2 regions of the Terribacillus sp. FSL K6-0262 genome follow, and region 2 is predicted to be linked to the other one. Evidence: a T-box and tRNA genes for the amino acid it is inferred to sense, from the RefSeq annotation. Region 2 holds a T-box; the other holds one or more tRNA genes.
The links. A T-box is a leader RNA that pairs with one kind of tRNA and senses whether it is charged. The one in region 2 lies ahead of proS (proline--tRNA ligase), so its partner is inferred to be a tRNA-Pro.
Positions count from the first base shown of each region.

Region 1: it has a tRNA-Pro gene. The T-box ahead of proS (proline--tRNA ligase) is inferred to sense a tRNA for this amino acid. The anticodon was not compared.

Region 1 is NZ_CP150277.1:1,567,480-1,578,585, reverse strand. It holds rRNA gene MHI54_RS08270 (23S ribosomal RNA) at 1-2,343, shown strand, start outside; rRNA gene rrf (5S ribosomal RNA) at 2,589-2,701, shown strand; tRNA gene MHI54_RS08260 (tRNA-Val) at 2,715-2,790, shown strand; tRNA gene MHI54_RS08255 (tRNA-Thr) at 2,795-2,870, shown strand; tRNA gene MHI54_RS08250 (tRNA-Lys) at 2,876-2,951, shown strand; tRNA gene MHI54_RS08245 (tRNA-Leu) at 2,985-3,070, shown strand; tRNA gene MHI54_RS08240 (tRNA-Gly) at 3,083-3,157, shown strand; tRNA gene MHI54_RS08235 (tRNA-Leu) at 3,185-3,269, shown strand; tRNA gene MHI54_RS08230 (tRNA-Arg) at 3,280-3,356, shown strand; tRNA gene MHI54_RS08225 (tRNA-Pro) at 3,360-3,436, shown strand; tRNA gene MHI54_RS08220 (tRNA-Ala) at 3,452-3,527, shown strand; rRNA gene MHI54_RS08215 (16S ribosomal RNA) at 3,622-5,183, shown strand; rRNA gene MHI54_RS08210 (23S ribosomal RNA) at 5,485-8,409, shown strand; rRNA gene rrf (5S ribosomal RNA) at 8,669-8,781, shown strand; gene MHI54_RS08200 (MgtC/SapB family protein) at 8,933-9,628, shown strand; gene MHI54_RS08195 (CtsR family transcriptional regulator) at 9,757-10,218, shown strand; gene MHI54_RS08190 (UvrB/UvrC motif-containing protein) at 10,239-10,775, shown strand; gene MHI54_RS08185 (protein arginine kinase) at 10,775-11,106, shown strand, end outside.
Region 2 is NZ_CP150277.1:1,943,383-1,954,488, forward strand. It holds gene MHI54_RS10125 (SLC13 family permease) at 1-1,212, shown strand, start outside; gene MHI54_RS10130 (glycerate kinase) at 1,246-2,394, shown strand; gene proS (proline--tRNA ligase) at 2,446-3,882, opposite strand; T-box leader at 3,925-4,139, opposite strand; gene MHI54_RS10140 (hypothetical protein) at 4,354-4,500, opposite strand; gene MHI54_RS10145 (tetratricopeptide repeat protein) at 4,516-5,568, opposite strand; gene codB (cytosine permease) at 5,986-7,254, shown strand; gene MHI54_RS10155 (cytosine deaminase) at 7,251-8,519, shown strand; gene MHI54_RS10160 (DUF443 family protein) at 8,645-9,313, opposite strand; gene MHI54_RS10165 (DUF4176 domain-containing protein) at 9,447-9,743, opposite strand; gene MHI54_RS10170 (DUF443 family protein) at 9,808-10,461, opposite strand; gene MHI54_RS10175 (LXG domain-containing protein) at 10,464-11,106, opposite strand, start outside.

The DNA.
Region 1 (11,106 bases), 380 kb from region 2:
GCCCGTTAATGGGTGACGGCGTACCTTTTGTAGAATGGACCGGCGAGTTACGATCCCCTGCAAGGTTAAGTTGAAAAGACGGAGCCGCAGCGAAAGCGAGTCTGAATAGGGCGACATAGTAGGTGGTCGTAGACCCGAAACCGTGTGATCTACCCATGTCCAGGGTGAAGGTCAGGTAACACTGACTGGAGGCCCGAACCCACGCACGTTGAAAAGTGCGGGGATGAGGTGTGGGTAGGGGTGAAATGCCAATCGAACACGGAGATAGCTGGTTCTCTCCGAAATAGCTTTAGGGCTAGCCTCAAAGGATGATGGTTGGAGGTAGAGCACTGATTGGACTAGGGGCCCTCATCGGGTTACCGAATTCAGTCAAACTCCGAATGCCAATCAATCTACTTTGGGAGTCAGACCATGGGTGATAAGGTTCATGGTCGAAAGGGAAACAGCCCAGACCGCCAGCTAAGGTCCCAAAGTGTGTGTTAAGTGGAAAAGGATGTGGCGTTGCTTAGACAACCAGGATGTTGGCTTAGAAGCAGCCATCATTGAAAGAGTGCGTAATAGCTCACTGGTCGAGTGACGCTGCGCCGAAAATATACCGGGGCTAAACACACCACCGAAGCTGCGGATTGACATCTACGATGTCAGTGGTAGGAGAGCGTTCTAAGGGCTGTGAAGGTCGATCGTGAGGACGGCTGGAGCGCTTAGAAGTGAGAATGCCGGTATGAGTAGCGAAAAAAGAGTGAGAATCTCTTTCATCGAAAGCCCAAGGTTTCCTGAGGAAGGCTCGTCCGCTCAGGGTTAGTCGGGGCCTAAGCCGAGGCCGAAAGGCGTAGGCGATGGATAACAGGTTGATATTCCTGTACCACCTAAATCCGCTTGAACGATGGGGGGACGTAGGAGGATAGGGAAAGCGCGCTGCTGGTCATGCGCGTCCAAGCCGTGAGGAAGTTGAGCAGGCAAATCCACTCAACATGATTCCAGGCGGTTATGGGGAGGGAAATTTAGTACCGAAGTTCCTGATTTCACACTGCCAAGAAAAGCCTCTAGTGAGGAAATAGGTGCCCGTACCGCAAACCGACACAGGTAGGCACGGTGAGTAACCGAAGATGATCGGGAGAACTCTCGTTAAGGAACTCGGCAAAATGACCCCGTAACTTCGGGAGAAGGGGTGCTTCTTTTTAGGAGAAGCCGCAGTGAAAAGGCCCAAGCGACTGTTTAGCAAAAACACAGGTCTCTGCAAAGCCGTAAGGCGAAGTATAGGGGCTGACACCTGCCCGGTGCTGGAAGGTTAAGGGGAATGGTTAGGGACTTCGTCCCGAAGCTGTGAACCGAAGCCCCAGTAAACGGCGGCCGTAACTATAACGGTCCTAAGGTAGCGAAATTCCTTGTCGGGTAAGTTCCGACCCGCACGAAAGGTGCAACGACTTGGGCACTGTCTCAACGAGAGACCCGGTGAAATTATACTATGCGTGAAGATGCGCATTACCCGCGACAGGACGGAAAGACCCCGTGGAGCTTTACTGTAGCCTGATATGGAATGTTGGTACAGCTTGTACAGGATAGGTGGGAGCCTTGGAAACCGGAGCGCCAGCTTCGGCGGAGGCATCCGTGGGATACCACCCTGGCTGTATTGACATTCTAACCCAGAACCGTCATCCGGTTCGGAGACAGTGTCAGGTGGGCAGTTTGACTGGGGCGGTCGCCTCCCAAAGAGTAACGGAGGCGCCCAAAGGTTCCCTCAGAATGGTTGGAAATCATTCGTAGCGTGCAAAGGCAGAAGGGAGCTTGACTGCGAGACCTACAAGTCGAGCAGGGACGAAAGTCGGGCTTAGTGATCCGGCGGTGCCGTATGGAAGGGCCGTCGCTCAACGGATAAAAGCTACCCCGGGGATAACAGGCTTATCTCCCCCAAGAGTCCACATCGACGGGGAGGTTTGGCACCTCGATGTCGGCTCATCGCATCCTGGGGCTGTAGTCGGTCCCAAGGGTTGGGCTGTTCGCCCATTAAAGCGGTACGCGAGCTGGGTTCAGAACGTCGTGAGACAGTTCGGTCCCTATCCGTCGTGGGCGTTGGAAGTTTGAGAGGAGCTGTCCTTAGTACGAGAGGACCGGGATGGACGCACCGCTGGTGCACCAGTTGTTCCGCCAGGAGCACAGCTGGGTAGCTACGTGCGGAAGGGATAAGTGCTGAAAGCATCTAAGCATGAAGCCCCCCTCAAGATGAGACTTCCCATCATTTTAAATGAGTAAGATCCCTCAGAGACGATGAGGTAGATAGGTTCGAGGTGGAAGCGTGGTGACACGTGCAGCTGACGAATACTAATCGATCGAGGACTTAACTAAAAAACGAAAAGCTCCAAAGGCCATAGTTTCTGGCCTTTAGAGCTGGATCTAGCCGCAGCGCCAGATCCCTTAGTAAGTCAACGCCAAAGACCAAGCACTCCAGTGCTTGGCACGCATGAGATGTACAGCATGAATGTTTCTTATCTAGTTTTGAAGGTTTACTTCAAAAAAAGTGTTGCTTTTTCTTTGAGAAAATGCTACAATATATCTTGTCCTTAAGAAAAGGACAAACATTGATTATCTGATCTGGTGGTAATAGCGAAGAGGTCACACCTGTTCCCATGCCGAACACAGCAGTTAAGCTCTTCAGCGCCGATGGTAGTTGGGTTCGCCCTGCGAGAGTAGGACGCTGCCAGGCAGATACATAATCCGGAGGATTAGCTCAGCTGGGAGAGCATCTGCCTTACAAGCAGAGGGTCGGCGGTTCGAGCCCGTCATCCTCCACCATTTAGCCGGTCTAGCTCAATTGGTAGAGCAACTGACTTGTAATCAGTAGGTTGGGGGTTCAAGTCCTCTGGCCGGCACCATTTTAGAGCCATTAGCTCAGTTGGTAGAGCATCTGACTTTTAATCAGAGGGTCGAAGGTTCGAGTCCTTCATGGCTCACCATTTCAATTTTAATACTGTGCGTATTTAATCTATGCGGGTGTGGCGGAATTGGCAGACGCGCTAGACTTAGGATCTAGTGTCTTTATGACGTGGGGGTTCAAGTCCCTTCACCCGCACCATTTAGATTAAACGCGGAAGTAGTTCAGTGGTAGAACATCACCTTGCCAAGGTGGGGGTCGCGGGTTCGAATCCCGTCTTCCGCTCCATAACTACTAAATTAACTAATTCAGCTTGCCGGGGTGGCGGAATTGGCAGACGCACAGGACTTAAAATCCTGCGGAGGGTACCTCCGTGCCGGTTCGAGTCCGGCCCTCGGCACTTTAAATATGCGCCCGTAGCTCAATTGGATAGAGCGTTTGACTACGGATCAAAAGGTTAGGGGTTCGACTCCTCTCGGGCGCGCCATTACGGGAAGTAGCTCAGCTTGGTAGAGCACTTGGTTTGGGACCAAGGGGTCGCAGGTTCAAATCCTGTCTTCCCGACCACTTTCAATATACAATGGGGCCTTAGCTCAGCTGGGAGAGCGCCTGCTTTGCACGCAGGAGGTCAGCGGTTCGATCCCGCTAGGCTCCACCATTGATCTTTGAAAACTGAACAAAACAACCAATTACGAACTAAACGACATGATCGTAAGATCAACGTCAGCTCTGACGAGCAATGCATCAACACTTTCATGGAGAGTTTGATCTTGGCTCAGGACGAACGCTGGCGGCGTGCCTAATACATGCAAGTCGAGCGCAGGAAACCAGATGACCCCTTCGGGGTGATTCTGGTGGAATGAGCGGCGGACGGGTGAGTAACACGTGGGCAACCTGCCTGTAAGACTGGGATAACTCCGGGAAACCGGGGCTAATACCGGATAGTATTTCCTTTCTCCTGATCGGAAATGGAAAGACGGTTTCGGCTGTCACTTACAGATGGGCCCGCGGTGCATTAGCTAGTTGGCGGGGTAACGGCCCACCAAGGCGACGATGCATAGCCGACCTGAGAGGGTGATCGGCCACACTGGGACTGAGACACGGCCCAGACTCCTACGGGAGGCAGCAGTAGGGAATCTTCCGCAATGGACGAAAGTCTGACGGAGCAACGCCGCGTGAGCGATGAAGGCCTTCGGGTCGTAAAGCTCTGTTGTCAGGGAAGAACAAGTACAAGAGTAACTGCTTGTACCTTGACGGTACCTGACCAGAAAGCCCCGGCTAACTACGTGCCAGCAGCCGCGGTAATACGTAGGGGGCAAGCGTTGTCCGGAATTATTGGGCGTAAAGGGCGCGTAGGCGGTTTCTTAAGTCTGATGTGAAAGCCCACAGCTTAACTGTGGAGGGTCATTGGAAACTGGGGAACTTGAGTGCAGAAGAGGAGAGTGGAATTCCACGTGTAGCGGTGAAATGCGTAGATATGTGGAGGAACACCAGTGGCGAAGGCGACTCTCTGGTCTGTAACTGACGCTGAGGCGCGAAAGCGTGGGGAGCAAACAGGATTAGATACCCTGGTAGTCCACGCCGTAAACGATGAGTGCTAGGTGTTAGGGGGTTTCCGCCCCTTAGTGCTGAAGTTAACGCATTAAGCACTCCGCCTGGGGAGTACGGCCGCAAGGCTGAAACTCAAAAGAATTGACGGGGGCCCGCACAAGCGGTGGAGCATGTGGTTTAATTCGAAGCAACGCGAAGAACCTTACCAGGTCTTGACATCCGCTGACAACCTTGGAGACAAGGCGTTCCCTTCGGGGACAGCGTGACAGGTGGTGCATGGTTGTCGTCAGCTCGTGTCGTGAGATGTTGGGTTAAGTCCCGCAACGAGCGCAACCCTTGATTCTAGTTGCCAGCATTCAGTTGGGCACTCTAGAGTGACTGCCGGTGACAAACCGGAGGAAGGTGGGGATGACGTCAAATCATCATGCCCCTTATGACCTGGGCTACACACGTGCTACAATGGATGGTACAAAGGGCAGCGAAGCCGCGAGGCTAAGCAAATCCCATAAAACCATTCTCAGTTCGGATTGCAGGCTGCAACTCGCCTGCATGAAGCCGGAATCGCTAGTAATCGCGGATCAGCATGCCGCGGTGAATACGTTCCCGGGCCTTGTACACACCGCCCGTCACACCACGAGAGTTGGTAACACCCGAAGTCGGTGAGGTAACCTTTTGGAGCCAGCCGCCGAAGGTGGGATCAATGATTGGGGTGAAGTCGTAACAAGGTAGCCGTATCGGAAGGTGCGGCTGGATCACCTCCTTTCTAAGGATAATTGGAAAAGGTGAAGCGACTGTTCAAAAGCGTACGGATAGATCAGATCGGTTACAGACTCCGGGTTTTGGAGTCAGGAAACGAGATGAACTATACGCTAGCTTTTAGGAGCTGAACCTGGACATTGGAACTACTACTTCGTAGTAGACACGTAATTGGGTTGTTTGTTCAGTTTTGAGAGATCAATCTCTCTTGTGAACCTTGAAAACTAGATAAGAAACAACATGCCAGAACATCAAACTTTAAAGCAAGACAATATATATTGTCGCGATTTAATGCATCATGCGTTATTAGTTAAGTGAAGAAGGGCGCACGGTGGATGCCTTGGCACTAGGAGCCGATGAAGGACGGGACTAACACCGATATGCTTCGGGGAGCTGTAAGTAAGCTTTGATCCGGAGATTTCCGAATGGGGGAACCCGCTATCCGTTATTGGATAGTACGCATTACTGAATACATAGGTGATGCGAGGCAGACCCGGGGAACTGAAACATCTCATTACCCGGAGGAAGAGAAAGCAAATGCGATTTCCCAAGTAGCGGCGAGCGAAACGGAATCAGCCCAAACCAGAAGGCTTGCCTTCTGGGGTTGTAGGACACTCCTTTGGAGTTACAAAGAAACCATGTAGACGAAGCGGCTTGGAATGGCCCGCCATAGAAGGTAAGAGCCCTGTACTTGAAATGTGGTTTCCTCCGGAGTGTATCCTGAGTACGGCGGAACACGTGAAATTCCGTCGGAATCCGGGAGGACCATCTCCCAAGGCTAAATACTCCCTAGTGACCGATAGTGAACCAGTACCGTGAGGGAAAGGTGAAAAGCACCCCGGAAGGGGAGTGAAATAGAACCTGAAACCGTGTGCCTACAAGTAGTCGAAGCCCGTTAATGGGTGACGGCGTACCTTTTGTAGAATGGACCGGCGAGTTACGATCCCCTGCAAGGTTAAGTTGAAAAGACGGAGCCGCAGCGAAAGCGAGTCTGAATAGGGCGACATAGTAGGTGGTCGTAGACCCGAAACCGTGTGATCTACCCATGTCCAGGGTGAAGGTCAGGTAACACTGACTGGAGGCCCGAACCCACGCACGTTGAAAAGTGCGGGGATGAGGTGTGGGTAGGGGTGAAATGCCAATCGAACACGGAGATAGCTGGTTCTCTCCGAAATAGCTTTAGGGCTAGCCTCAAAGGATGATGGTTGGAGGTAGAGCACTGATTGGACTAGGGGCCCTCATCGGGTTACCGAATTCAGTCAAACTCCGAATGCCAATCAATCTACTTTGGGAGTCAGACCATGGGTGATAAGGTTCATGGTCGAAAGGGAAACAGCCCAGACCGCCAGCTAAGGTCCCAAAGTGTGTGTTAAGTGGAAAAGGATGTGGCGTTGCTTAGACAACCAGGATGTTGGCTTAGAAGCAGCCATCATTGAAAGAGTGCGTAATAGCTCACTGGTCGAGTGACGCTGCGCCGAAAATATACCGGGGCTAAACACACCACCGAAGCTGCGGATTGACATCTACGATGTCAGTGGTAGGAGAGCGTTCTAAGGGCTGTGAAGGTCGATCGTGAGGACGGCTGGAGCGCTTAGAAGTGAGAATGCCGGTATGAGTAGCGAAAAAAGAGTGAGAATCTCTTTCATCGAAAGCCCAAGGTTTCCTGAGGAAGGCTCGTCCGCTCAGGGTTAGTCGGGGCCTAAGCCGAGGCCGAAAGGCGTAGGCGATGGATAACAGGTTGATATTCCTGTACCACCTAAATCCGCTTGAACGATGGGGGGACGTAGGAGGATAGGGAAAGCGCGCTGCTGGTCATGCGCGTCCAAGCCGTGAGGAAGTTGAGCAGGCAAATCCACTCAACATGATTCCAGGCGGTTATGGGGAGGGAAATTTAGTACCGAAGTTCCTGATTTCACACTGCCAAGAAAAGCCTCTAGTGAGGAAATAGGTGCCCGTACCGCAAACCGACACAGGTAGGCACGGTGAGTAACCGAAGATGATCGGGAGAACTCTCGTTAAGGAACTCGGCAAAATGACCCCGTAACTTCGGGAGAAGGGGTGCTTCTTTTTAGGAGAAGCCGCAGTGAAAAGGCCCAAGCGACTGTTTAGCAAAAACACAGGTCTCTGCAAAGCCGTAAGGCGAAGTATAGGGGCTGACACCTGCCCGGTGCTGGAAGGTTAAGGGGAATGGTTAGGGACTTCGTCCCGAAGCTGTGAACCGAAGCCCCAGTAAACGGCGGCCGTAACTATAACGGTCCTAAGGTAGCGAAATTCCTTGTCGGGTAAGTTCCGACCCGCACGAAAGGTGCAACGACTTGGGCACTGTCTCAACGAGAGACCCGGTGAAATTATACTATGCGTGAAGATGCGCATTACCCGCGACAGGACGGAAAGACCCCGTGGAGCTTTACTGTAGCCTGATATGGAATGTTGGTACAGCTTGTACAGGATAGGTGGGAGCCTTGGAAACCGGAGCGCCAGCTTCGGCGGAGGCATCCGTGGGATACCACCCTGGCTGTATTGACATTCTAACCCAGAACCGTCATCCGGTTCGGAGACAGTGTCAGGTGGGCAGTTTGACTGGGGCGGTCGCCTCCCAAAGAGTAACGGAGGCGCCCAAAGGTTCCCTCAGAATGGTTGGAAATCATTCGTAGCGTGCAAAGGCAGAAGGGAGCTTGACTGCGAGACCTACAAGTCGAGCAGGGACGAAAGTCGGGCTTAGTGATCCGGCGGTGCCGTATGGAAGGGCCGTCGCTCAACGGATAAAAGCTACCCCGGGGATAACAGGCTTATCTCCCCCAAGAGTCCACATCGACGGGGAGGTTTGGCACCTCGATGTCGGCTCATCGCATCCTGGGGCTGTAGTCGGTCCCAAGGGTTGGGCTGTTCGCCCATTAAAGCGGTACGCGAGCTGGGTTCAGAACGTCGTGAGACAGTTCGGTCCCTATCCGTCGTGGGCGTTGGAAGTTTGAGAGGAGCTGTCCTTAGTACGAGAGGACCGGGATGGACGCACCGCTGGTGCACCAGTTGTTCCGCCAGGAGCACAGCTGGGTAGCTACGTGCGGAAGGGATAAGTGCTGAAAGCATCTAAGCATGAAGCCCCCCTCAAGATGAGACTTCCCATCATTTTAAATGAGTAAGATCCCTCAGAGACGATGAGGTAGATAGGTTCGAGGTGGAAGCGTGGTGACACGTGCAGCTGACGAATACTAATCGATCGAGGACTTAACTAAAAAACGAAAAGCGGAAAAGGCCGTTTAGAAACGTAGGAATAAGCGAGAAAGCCCGTAGTGGAGTGTACTTCTTCACGAAGGGATTTATCGCTTAGGCCATAGTTTCTGGCCTTTGGAGCTGGATCTAGCCGCAGCGCCAGATCCCTTAGTAAGTCAACGCCAAAGACCAAGCACTCCGGTGCTTGGCACGCATGAGATGTACAGCAAGGATGTTTCTTATCTAGTTTTGAGGGTTCATTCCATATGAATTCTTGCATTGTCTGGTGGTAATAGCGAAGAGGTCACACCTGTTCCCATGCCGAACACAGCAGTTAAGCTCTTCAGCGCCGATGGTAGTTGGGTTCGCCCTGCGAGAGTAGGACGCTGCCAGGCAAGATGAAATCTCCTGATAAGTTAATCATAACTTATCAGGAGATTTTTTATGTTTTGCTTTATACTTCTGTCGATTAGGGAATGTAAATATTTCACTTCATATTGAGACGAGAATATTCATATACTGCTAAGAGAAAGAAGGGAAGCATGGATGGAGCAATACTATAACGATCAATTTTTAACGGTAATGATTAAAATAATAATTGCGATATTCCTTTCAGGTGCTATCGGGATGGAGCGTGGGATGGGTAATCATCACGCTGGTTTAAGGACTCACATCCTTGTAGGCGTGGGATCTTGTCTTATGATGATTTTATCTTTATATGGCTTTACGGAATTCAGCGAAGAGCATGACTATGTGCAATTCGATCCTGCACGTATACCTTCTTATGTCATCAGCGGGATCGGGTTCCTGGGAGCGGGGACGATCCTGGTCAATGGAACTACTGTCCGGGGTCTCACGACAGCCGCATCTGTCTGGACCGTAGCAGGCCTCGGTCTTGTGATAGGGGCAGGAATGTATATGGAGGCTGTATTCACAACCATCATCATTCTATCCATCCTCATATTCCTGAATAATTTCGAGAAACTGTTTTTGTCCAGTAAAAAGCAGAAAGCATACCTTCTCGATATTGAACTGGGCAGGGAAGATAGTGTGGCTCCCATCATGGAAATACTCGAGCGCCATCATCTGGCATTGACAAACATGAAAATGAAAAAGTATCACCATGATAGCAGGATGCTGCATGTTGAGTTGGAAACACGTCAGGCTATAAATGAAATGGAGCTCTTCGAGGAACTGACTGATCTAACCAATATCAAATCGGTCAGTACGGTGAAAAGTTAAAACCCTTTTTAAGGGTTTTTTTCTGTTTTTGGGGGCTATGCTAAAGAAGAAGTGCTTTGCATTCCTCCTGCAAAATGTATATAATATAGTCAAAGATAGTCAAAGTCAAAAGAAGGGAGGAAACTTGTGTGAGTAATAATATATCTGACATAATCGAGGCATATCTTAAGCAGATCCTTCAGTCAACGGATACGCAGGAAGTGGAGATAAAGCGAAGCGAAGTAGCCAATCGTTTTCAGTGCGTGCCCTCCCAAATCAACTACGTCATCAAAACGAGATTCACCGTCGAAAAGGGATATCTGGTTGAAAGCAAGCGTGGCGGCGGCGGTTATATTCGTATAATTCGGGTAAAGCATCATACGGAAGCAAGTTTGATAGACGACGTGATCGAAATGGTGCAGCCGCGAGTTTCACAGCAGACTGCCAATAACGTGATCGAACGCCTGGCAGAAGAGAATATCCTGACAGAACGGGAAGCGAAAATCATGCTTAGGGCAACCAGCCGAGATACACTAGCCTTCCCTCTTCCGCTTCGCGATGAGGTCAGGTCACGTATCCTGGTTTCAATGCTGACTGCTATCAAGTACTAGTCAGATAAGGAGGCATCAAGATGGAATGTCAAGAATGTCATATAAGGCCAGCTACATTACATTTGACGAATGTCGTCAATGGGCAGAAGACGGAAATGCATGTATGCGAGCAATGCGCCAAGGAAAACGGATATGTCTCCTACGGCCAAGAAGGGTATTCCCTGCATAACTTATTATCTGGTCTATTCCATATGAATCCATCGACTGTCCAAGGACATAAACACTTCTCTCAAGCACCGGCAGCACTTGCTTGTCCGAAGTGCGGACTCACATATCATGAGTTTACCCGCTTGGGGAAATTCGGTTGTGCATCCTGTTATGAAACATTCGAGGATAATCTGAACCCTATCTTCCGTCGGGTACACAGCGGCAATACCAAACACGAAGGCAAGATACCAAAGAGGATGGGCAGCGGTATCGAAAAGAAACGAAAAATCGCTGCATATCGGGAATCCATGCAGCAATATATTCAAGCGGAGGAATTTGAAAAAGCAGCGGAGCTCCGCGATAAGATACGTTCTTTGGAGCAGGATGGCCGGGAAGAGGGTGAGAGCTAATGTCACTTGAGAATTTCATGAGTGATGCAATCAGCCCGTGGATGAAAGAAAATGGACCGGATTGCGATATAGTCATGAGCAGCCGTATTCGGTTAGCCAGGAACTTTGAGAATCGAACTTTCCCCTTAATTGCCAAGGCAGAGGATTTGGACGATGTACTTAATTTCTTCCAAGACAGCTATCAGGATGCCGCATTCCAGGATCGCGGAAAGATGCAATTCATCCGGATTGCCGATTTATCACCGATCGAGAAAAAAGTATTTGTCGAGAAACATTTGATCAGCCCTCATTTGGCAGAACACGCAGAGGAAGCAGGAGTTTTGCTAAGCGA
Region 2 (11,106 bases):
CTTATCTTGAAAAAAGTGCCGCCCGCATATGGGATGGTTGCCGGAGCTTTGATCGGCGGCTTGATCGGCGGTGTGAATATCACGGATACAGTCGCCTTGATGATGGAAGGGGCACAGGATATCATTCCGGCGGTGCTGCGGATTTTGGCTGCGGGTATCCTGGCAGGTGTCCTGATCGAATCGGGGGCTGCTTCCTCGATTGCGGAAACGATTGTCAAAAAAATCGGGGAAACACGTGCATTGCTGGCATTATCCATTGCTACGATGATCCTGACAACGGTCGGGGTGTTCGTGGACGTGGCTGTCATCACCGTCTCCCCAATCGCTTTAGCGATTGCCAAGCGAGCTAATCTATCCAAAACGGCCATTCTTTTGGCGATGATCGGCGGAGGCAAGGCGGGGAATATCATGTCGCCCAACCCGAATGCGATCGCTGCTTCTGATGCATTCGGTATCCCGCTTACATCGGTCATGGCTGCAGGAATCATCCCAGCTATTTTCGGTGTGGCTGTTACGTATCTTTTGGCAAAGCGGCTCGTCGAAAAAGGTACTGCGGTGGCAAGCCAGGATGTTGAAATGACAGATAGTACAAAGCTGCCTTTATTTATCACCGCATTGATTGCACCGCTCATCACCATCATCCTGCTCTCCTTGCGTCCTTTATTCGATATCGATATCGATCCGATGGTTGCGCTGCCGGTTGGGGGTATCATTGGTGCCATTGCAATGAAAAAGACCAGGAAGATCAATGAATATGCGATTTCTGGTTTGAGTAAAATGTCCGGAGTGGCCATCATGCTGCTGGGGACTGGAACGCTGGCGGGGATCATTGCCAACTCTGCATTGAAGGATGTCCTGATTGATGCGTTGAATGCCACTGGGCTGCCGGCTTTTGTATTGGCGCCTGTTTCGGGTATCTTCATGTCCGCGGCAACTGCTTCCTCAACGGCTGGTACGGCAGTGGCAAGCAGCGTCTTCAGCGGCACCATTTTGGATTTGGGTGTGTCTGCTTTGGCTGGAGCTGCCATGATTCATGCAGGTGCAACGGTACTGGATCACTTGCCGCACGGGAGCTTTTTCCATGCGACAGCAGGAAGTGTCCATATGGCCATCAAGGAGCGCCTGAAGCTGATGCCATACGAATCCTTGGTCGGGCTGACACTCGCGATCATTTCAACGCTTATATTCGGGATCTTTAAGTTCTTTGGTTAAGGGAGTTAACGCTAATGGAGAGGATGGATTACCATGAAAATTGTATTCGCCCCTGACTCTTATAAAGAAAGTTTATCGGCTCTGGAGGCTGCTGATGCAATGGAGCGAGGCTTTCGATCGGTCTTTCCGGATGCTGTGTATAAGAAAATGCCAATGGCGGACGGAGGGGAAGGAACCGTTCAGTCACTTGTGGATGCAACGAGCGGTAAAATCGAAGAACGATTTGTAACGGGTCCCTTGGGTAAGCCGGTCAAAGCATTCTTTGGCTTGATGGGGGATGGGGGAACAGCTGTCATAGAGATGGCGGCAGCATCAGGGCTGCATCTTGTGCCTGCGGCTGACAGGAATCCGCTGTTGACATCTACCAGAGGAACCGGGGAATTGATGGCCGCTGCTCTTGATATGGGCGTGCATCATATTATCATCGGACTTGGGGGCAGTGCGACAAATGATGGCGGGGCCGGAATGATTCAGGCCCTGGGGGGAAGGCTGCTTGACGAAGCTGGAAGAGAAATCGGTGACGGCGGCGGTGCACTCTCCCAGCTTGCTGCCATAGACTTGGCTGGTCTGGATGACAGATTGAAGGATGTCCTGATCGAAGTGGCCTGTGACGTGGATAATCCTTTGACGGGACCAAGGGGGGCTTCGGCGATTTTCGGTCCCCAAAAGGGCGCCACGCCGGAGATGGTGGAGCAGCTGGATAAGAATCTGTCCCACTTTGCCGATGTTGCAGAGCAAGCGCTTGGGAGCTCCTTCCGGGAGATAGAGGGCGTAGGGGCAGCAGGTGGACTTGGAGCGAGTCTGCTGGCTTTTCTGGATGCAAAGCTGAAAAGGGGAATCGATATTGTCCTGGATGCGGTGAACTTCGATGAAGCAGTCAAGGATGCCGATCTTGTCATCACGGGGGAGGGGCGGATCGATAGTCAGACGATTTACGGCAAAACCCCGATCGGCGTAGCGAAAGCAGCTAAAAAATATGGTGTTCCTGTAATCGGGCTTGCGGGGACATTGTCGGAAGATGCTGATGTTGTGCATGAGCACGGAATTGATGCGCTTTTCACGATCGTTCCGGGTGTGGTGACACTGCCGGATGCATTGGAACATGCTGCAGATTATATGGAAAGAGCGGCAAGAAACATTGCAGCGACGATGAAGGCGGTTAAATCCAAGCAGCTATCATAGGATACAAAGAAAAGGATCGACCTGGTTAAGATCGATCCTTTTGGTATTCAATCAATAAGCGCGAGCAAACCAAACGGTATGTTTTGCTTCTTTGCCGCAATGCAGGCAAGTGTGCTTTTCAGCTGGCGGGTTGAATGGGATATTTCGGGTTGTGAATTTCGTTTCTTCTTTTACTTTATCTTCACAAGCGTCATCGCCGCACCAGCCTGCCAGGATCCAGCCAGGAATTTGACCGTTTTGTTCAGACTCGGTCAGATGCTGTTTCAGCTGTTCCATTGTATCGATATGTGTATGGGAGTGCTCTGCGCGGAAAGCTTTGGCTTTTTCGAACAGGCGGGTTTGCATGGTTTCCAGCTCTTTTTGGATCGCTTCGACAATGCCTTCCAGAGGAACCGATACTTTTTCTTCTGCATCACGGGCTTTCATAAGCGCTTGATCATTATCCAAATCACGCGGGCCAAGCTCCATGCGTACTGGCACACCTTTTAGCTCCCATTCATTGAATTTGAAGCCTGGTGATTGATCGGAATCATCGAGACGAACACGGATGCCTTGGGCTTTCAGGGCTGCGAAGATCTCATCCAATTTCTCGATGATGGCAGGGTTTTTCTTCCATGGACCAACAGGAATCAAAACGACTTGTGTCGGTGCCACTTTCGGCGGTAAAACAAGTCCTTGTTCATCGCCATGAACCATGATCATCGAACCGATGAGCCGTGTGGATGTACCCCATGATGTAGTATGCACATGCGTGTGTTTATTTTCTTTGTTCAGATATTTGATATCGAACGCTTCAGCGAACTTGGTACCCAAGTAGTGGGAAGTCCCTGCTTGAACAGCTTTTCCATCCTTCATCATCGCTTCGATCGAGAATGTATCGACCGCACCGGCAAAGCGTTCGGATGGTGTCTTTTGCCCATCATAAACTGGAATCGCAAGCAAATCCTCCACGACTTCCTTGTATATGTTCAGCATTTGCATCGTTTCCTTGCGCGCATCTTCTTCATCCACATGAGCGGTGTGACCTTCCTGCCATAGGAATTCAGAAGTACGGATGAATGGGAGAGTTTTCTTTTCCCAGCGGAAGACATTCGCCCATTGATTGATCAACACCGGCAGATCCCGATAGCTCTTGATCCAATTGGAATATAAATGACCAATCATCGTCTCGGATGTCGGACGCAGCGCTAACCGTTCCTCCAGCTTCTCCCCGGCAGCCTCTGTCACCCAAGGAAGCTCCGGTGAGAAGCCTTCGATATGATCCTTTTCCTTCTGGAAGAAAGATTCCGGAATCAGCATAGGGAAGTAGGCATTGCGGTGTCCGGTTTCCTTGAAACGCTTATCCATCGCTTCCTGGATATGCTCCCAAATTTCATAGCCGTCGGGCTTGAATGCAATACTCCCGCGGACTGGCGTATAATCGACCAAATCGGCTTTTTGAATGGTATCGATATACCACTTGGTAAAATCATTTGTATTCTCGGACATCGTTGTTTCCTCCTAAGTAATATAAAAAAGCATAAAGCGTCCGAAAAGGACGTCTTTATGCTTGATAGACGTGGTACCACCTTCATTCGGCTTAATCATGCATTAAGCCCTCGCAGCGTCTGTAACGGAACGACCCGGTTAGGTTTGCCTAACATCTCCGTGGCAGGGTTCAATAAGAAGAGGTGATATAGCTCTCAGCCAAGGCTATATTTTCTGTTTCACGATCCTTATTTACTTGATCACATCATCGATTGCATATGTATAAATTAATATAGCAATAGGCGGCGGGGAATTCAATAACATTAAGTGCTGCACGGCAAAAAAAATATCCTTCCTGAGGTGCGGGAAGTCTGTCTTAAAGGAATGGAAAGGGGACAACAGCAGAGCATCATTGATAAATTCAGGATTGATTGCGATTATCTGAAGAAAAAAGAAGAAGCTCACCATCAACGATGAGCTTCTTTCCGTTATCTAGTTGAGGATATTTAAAGAAAATACTGCGCTGCCAAGATCTCCTTCTTTAACTGCATTTTCATTTTGATTCTGGTCAGAAAAGCCTGCTAAACCGCTCAGTATGATTGTGCCGATAAACAGAAATGAGAGAACTAGCTTTTTCATATAAAACCCTCCCTATTATAGTAGAGCCAAGGCATAGTATCTGGAAGCAAGTTCGTACTGATTACTTTCAGTATAATATTCTGCCAACTCCTTTGAAAACCTCCTTACATTGTAATTATCGTTAATTTTTGTAAAATAATCTATGCCTTCTTGCCATACGCTTTCAAAATTCAATTTATCTTCATATTTCTTGTGTAGCATGGCAAATTCCCACTTTTTCGCTGTATCATCCTTTTTGGTGCTTATGCTGAAACCTTCTGTGTACGTTTTCAGTGCTTTGGAAGTTTGATTGGTCTTCCAATAGCAATCAGCCAGCAGATATAAGATTTTTAAATGGATGCGTTCTTGATTTCCTTTCAGTGCTTCTTCAAGATAATGAATTGCCACAGCTGGAAGATTGCGTTTGACATACAGGACGCCAAGGTTGAGGTTCGATGAAGTGATGAAATTATGATTTTCAAGTCTCTTGAATGATGTCAAGGCTCTTTGGAGACATGCTTCTGCACGATCATATTTGTGTAAATCCGCAAAATTGAGCCCTTGCATCATTTCTGTACGGGCGAGTAAAAACTCTAATGTCTTATGGGGTCTAAAGGCCTCTGCTGCTCTCTCTCCATGAAGCACAGATAACGATGTAATGTCGAGATAAAAATACGTCATTGCCTTGCGGAGGTGAAATTCGCCTATCTCTGCCGGATCTTCTAATTGATCTAAATATCTTTCGGCTTTCTCGAAGCAGTTCAGTGCTTCCTGGAAACGATTTTCATCGTAGAAGATGATACCTTCTGCTATATGCAGGTGGTGGAGATGAATATCATGGAAGTGGTCAGTGTATTTTTTGGCGTCAGCAAGGGACATGGCAGCATGGACAGGATCTTTATTCATTAAATAGAAGCGGCTTTCCAGCAAGAAATAGGTGATAAGCGTACTGATATCGTAATCGGCGATCATGTTCTTTATATCCTGATGGATACTTGCAGCAGTATCTCTTTTATCTAATCGAATATTGATAGACCAGTTGTCCAATCGATCCACAATATCAGTATGATTAAAGATATTCTCTCCCATAGCGCGAAACTCCTTCAAAAAAGTTATTTATTGTTCGATTTTACCATTTTTTGTCGCTTTTCATGGTGGGAATAATTGGATTTTCTGTGAGTGAATATTGCTGGTTTATATGCCTATCTTTCCTGATCTTCTTCATGCAGCAGCTGCCGGTCTTTCTGGTGGATAAATTATAAAACCAGCGTTACTAGAGTTGACATTACCCTTAATTACTGTAATAATAACTTTAATTTGAATACTGGTACCTTTAATTCAGTCCCGTGAGGCTGACAAGGACATTCGGAAACTATGCGGAGTAATGGGATAGCTATACCCTTATATCCCCATGTTCAAAGAGGCTTCCTGTCAGTGATGGCAGGAAGCCTCTTTTCTTTTTTCCTCGGTACCAGTTTTAGTCTGACTAAAACAGGAGGAATCACAATGGAAAAGATAGATCATGATTTTTCTTTAAGGGAAGTACCTAAATCGCATCGAAACGGTTTTTGGAGGATGCTCATGGTAATGCTTGGGTTTACCTTCTTTTCCGCGAGTATGATAGCGGGAGGAACGTTGGGACTAGGATTATCCATGACGCAATTCATCTGGATTGTACTGGCAGGAAATTTAATTTTAGGTATATACACAGGCGCGCTCGCTTATATCTCAGCGAAAACTGGCCTCTCCACGCATTTATTGACACGCTATGCATTTGGTGAAAAGGGATCTTATGTATCTTCTTTCCTGTTGAGTGCTACACAAATCGGCTGGTTCGGTGTCGGAGTGGCAATGTTCGCTGTGCCAGTTCAAAAGGTGACCGGAATTGATACTGCTATATTGATTGTTATTTTTGGATTATTGATGACAGCTACAGCTTTCTTCGGAATGAAAGCTCTGACGATTTTAAGCTTTATCGCTGTCCCGGCAATAATTGTCCTGGGTGGATATTCTGCTTTTGGGGCAGTGAATGATATTGGCGGCTTGGATATGCTTATGCAGCATAAGCCCACCGAAGTGCTGGGTGCAGCGGCAGCACTGACAATCGGTGTCGGTTCGTTCATCAGCGGGGGAACGTTAACACCGGACTTCACTCGATTCGCGAAGAGCCCAAAAGTGGGGGTCTCTACGACAGTTATCGCATTTCTTATCGGAAATTCCCTTATGTTCGCGTTCGGTGCAATTGGCGCAATCGTTACAGGTCAGTCGGATATTTCAGAAGTGATGTTCATGCAAGGGCTTATCATACCGGCAATTATCGTCTTGGGCTTGAATATTTGGACGACAAACGATAACGCAATCTATGCTGCGAGCCTGGGAATCTCCAACATTACTAAAATCAAGAAAAACAAAGTGGTTATCGTAAATGGTATTATCGGCACAATCTTGGCTATGTGGCTGTATAACAATTTTACAGGTTTTCTTACAGCGCTAGGGTCTGTATTACCGCCGATCGGCGCCATTTTGATTGCGGATTATTTCATCGTACGCCGCGGGAAGTATCCGGAGTTCGACACGATGACATTCAAAGCAGTGAACTGGAATGCGATGGCAGCGTGGGCTGTCGGGGCCGGCGCAGCGAAGTTCCTGCCGGGTATACCGCCGCTGAATGGATTGATTGGTGCGGCGGCAGTATATGTGGTTCTTTCAATCATTACAGCAAAAGCAGCGGAAGCGAAACTAAATCTCAATGTGGAAAAGGTGACAGAATCATGATTATTACAAATGCGAAGCTAAGAAATAGAGAAGGACTCTGGCAAATACAAATCACAGAAGGAAAAATCGAAAGAATCGCTCCATCGATCGAATCAAACCGTGACGAGCAAATCATGGATGTGCAGGGCAACCTGGTACTGCCGCCATTTATTGAACCGCATATTCACCTGGATACAACGCTGACCGCAGGCGAGCCGAACTGGAATGAAAGCGGGACATTATTTGAAGGCATCCAGCGCTGGGCTGAGCGCAAAGAGCTGCTGACGCTGGAGGATGTGAAAACGAGGGCGAAGCAAGCATTGAAATGGCAGATTGCCCAAGGCATCCAGCATGTCCGGACGCATGTGGATGTCACGGACCCGAATTTGACAGCATTGAAGGCATTGCTGGAAGTGAAGGAGGAGATGGCTGCTTATGTGGACCTGCAGCTTGTGGCTTTTCCACAGGAAGGCATCCTCTCTTATCCAAGCGGGGAAGAGCTGCTTGAAGAAGCACTCCGCATGGGAGCCGATGTCGTTGGAGGAATCCCGCATTATGAATTCACTCGTGAGTACGGCGTGGAATCCTTACAGAAAGCCTTTGAATTAGCGGAAAAATATGACCGTCTCGTAGACATCCATTGTGATGAAATCGACGACGAACAATCCCGATTTGTCGAAGTAGTGGCAGCCGAGGCATATCGATACGGCATGGGAGAACGAGTGACGGCCAGCCATACGACGGCCATGGGCTCTTATAACGATGCCTATACTTCCAAGCTCTTCCGATTGCTCAAACTATCCAATATCAACATGGTTGCCAACCCATTGGTCAATATACACCTTCAAGGGCGCTTCGACACGTATCCGAAACGAAGAGGAATCACAAGGGTGAAGGAGCTGACAGAAGCTGGAATCAACGTCAGCTTTGGACATGATGACATCTTCGATCCATGGTATCCGCTGGGAACAGGCAACATGCTGCAAGTCCTGCACATGGGCATCCACGTCACACAGCTGATGGGCTATGAACAAATCGTTAATTCCATCGATATGATCACAGCAAATAGCGCAAAAACGCTGCACATCGAAGACAAATACGGCATCGAAGAAGGAAAGCCTGCCAACTTGATCGTGCTGGAAGCAGAGAATGAATACGAAGCGATCCGGAAGCAGGCGGCTGTTCTGTATTCTGTACGGAATGGTGAGGTTATTGCGGAGACGAAGCCGAGGGATACGAAATTGACGCTAGCTGGTAATATTGAAAGAATAACATTTTCTAAATAAATATGATGTAATGATTATCGAAGGAACCCAGATAAAATTTGTCTGGGTTCTTATCTACGTGTCAAACATTTTCTTAACCGACTTCATTGACGAATATTAACGGGTTATATGATGTTGTCCGATATCTATTTGAGCTTAGAAATAGACTTTATATTAATCTTGTATTTGCCATGATCTAATGCTGCTCCATTAGCAAGAAGAAGCATTAAAAAGAGTAATAACCCAACAAATAGTATATAGAGATTACTTTCTGTTATAAATGCCAGTAAACAAACAACAGAGAAAGCTAAGGAAAACAGATATACGAAAGCTGTCCGCATAATAAGTCTAAACTTTGGTCTGCTAGTTCTTATCTGCAAAGTGGGTAAGTGGGAAAAGTCTATATTTCTTTTCAATCTTTGTTTTTGTTTATTCATTAGGAATAAGAAAGTCCAAATTAGTATACCTGTTAGTAATAACGTTATAATGATATTTAAATATAAAGAGCTTTTTATAGTGGCTAAATCAGTTAATGGAAGTAAAAACCCTGAGAACGTTGTAGCAATCCCAGAACCTATAGCGCCGTACTTTAAACTATTGCTAAGATCTATCTTTTGATGGGTGGTAAGTTGCAAAGCAACATCGCGATCTATCTTATAGCCAGGATTACGCAGAAGCCAGAAAAGAAAGGGAAATATGTTTCTCCAAATTGAATTCCCTATATCTATAACATAAAATTCATCATTATAGATGAGGATTCTATACCTATTATTGCCTTTAACTCTTCTAATTTCCCCTCTGTCTGTATTCCTCATAATATCAACACCTAAAGTTCGTTATATTTTTATTCTCGAAAGCTAAAAATGTAGTATATACGTAAATAAAATCAACAAGGAATAGTATAAAGTATCAAGATAATGAAGTAATCTTGATACTTTATCTATTGTGTTATGTCAATGGACCGCTAACAACACCTTTTTTAATATCATTCTCCTCAAGCCACTGCTTATACAAGGAATGGAAACGATCCTCATCACTATCTTTAAATCCTTCAAAGATAACTTCATCAATATTTTCTTCATTAAAGTAGAGGACACTATCTGCCACCAGTCCTTGTGGATAAACACAGGCAGAGTAATCAAACATTTTTTGTTCTCCATCTAGTTCTATGATAGGACCGCGGTTTAAAATCATTAGTTTACTTGTTCCTTCATTTAAGTAGACTATTGAGCCGATAGGTAGCATACATATTTCCTCCTTAAAATTTATGCATGAGTCTTAGGATTCTCAGATTCATAATCAACTTATATTATTTTACAATGATCTTAATAGTATTTCTTCCATGCGGAACAGTTAATATATTAAAGAATAACAACATAAAGAAGAATACGATGTAGGTAACTAAAATAATTATATTTCCAGAAACAATAAAAGCAAACATAGCTCCTATAGCTATTAGCATTGTAAATAAGATCATTAAAGTAAAAGAAAATAATTTTTTAAGAGGGTTTGGAAAAACATATACATTTAAATAGTTAGAATTATTATCTAGATCTAAATCCAAATTCTTATGAATAGATTTTTTATTTTGTATACCTATAAGAAATCTAAAATAAATTAACAATATGGCAAATAATATAACAACTAAACTAGCGACAAAATGAGTTATTGAAATAGAAAAGTAATCTGTAATAAGTCGTAATAAGCTTGCTAGAGTCATTGATATTCCAACGGCAAAGAGACTTAATTTAGCGTTTTTTGTATCTTTATTAGGTATTGTCTGCAGAAGTTTTGCAGATTCCTCACTAATTTGATGAATTTTTTTTGGAAATGCCCAATATAAAAATGGTAAAAGATAAACGAGAAGATATGGTTTATCTTTATCAATGATATAAAACTTATTCTCTATCTTAATAAGCTGATATCTAAAATTCTTTAATATAATAAATACCTCTGAATTCATTCTTAGTTCCAACCCCAATTTATTGGATTTAGAGATTCTATACCTGATTTAATAGCTTCTCCTGTTTTATTAACTGTATTACTTACACTCGTTCCGAAGTCATTCAGCTTATCACCTACATAATCAACTCCCTCATCTATTTTATTTCCGACATAATTTAATCCATCCTGTAAGCCCAAAAAGTTTTCATCATAGGCCCAATTGAAGAAGTGTCCTGCTAACGCACCTACTGCCATAGTGCCCAGAACAGCCCAACCTGCAGGGTTAGAAACTCCTAAAAATGTTAATGCTCCTGTTGTGAACGCCTGAGCTGCGACTCCAGTTCCTAGACTAAATGCAAGAGAAGATACATTATGAGTAATGGCTTCACCAACAGTTTTATCTTTTTTTATCCACATATCCTCAATAAAACCATAACCAGCATTTAAGTAAGGTAGCGCCCTTCCTAATGCATTGCCGCCGTGAGCTAGCTTACTACCAAGAGTAAACTTATTGTTAATTCTATTGGCTCTACCTCTAGCAGTTCTAGTGCCTCCTCCTACAGCCCCTGATGAAATATCTCTAACTAATCTTACGCTATCGGAAAAAGCGGATTTTCCTAAGTATATACCTCTTTGTTCAAGTGCATTGGCAACACCATCCTTA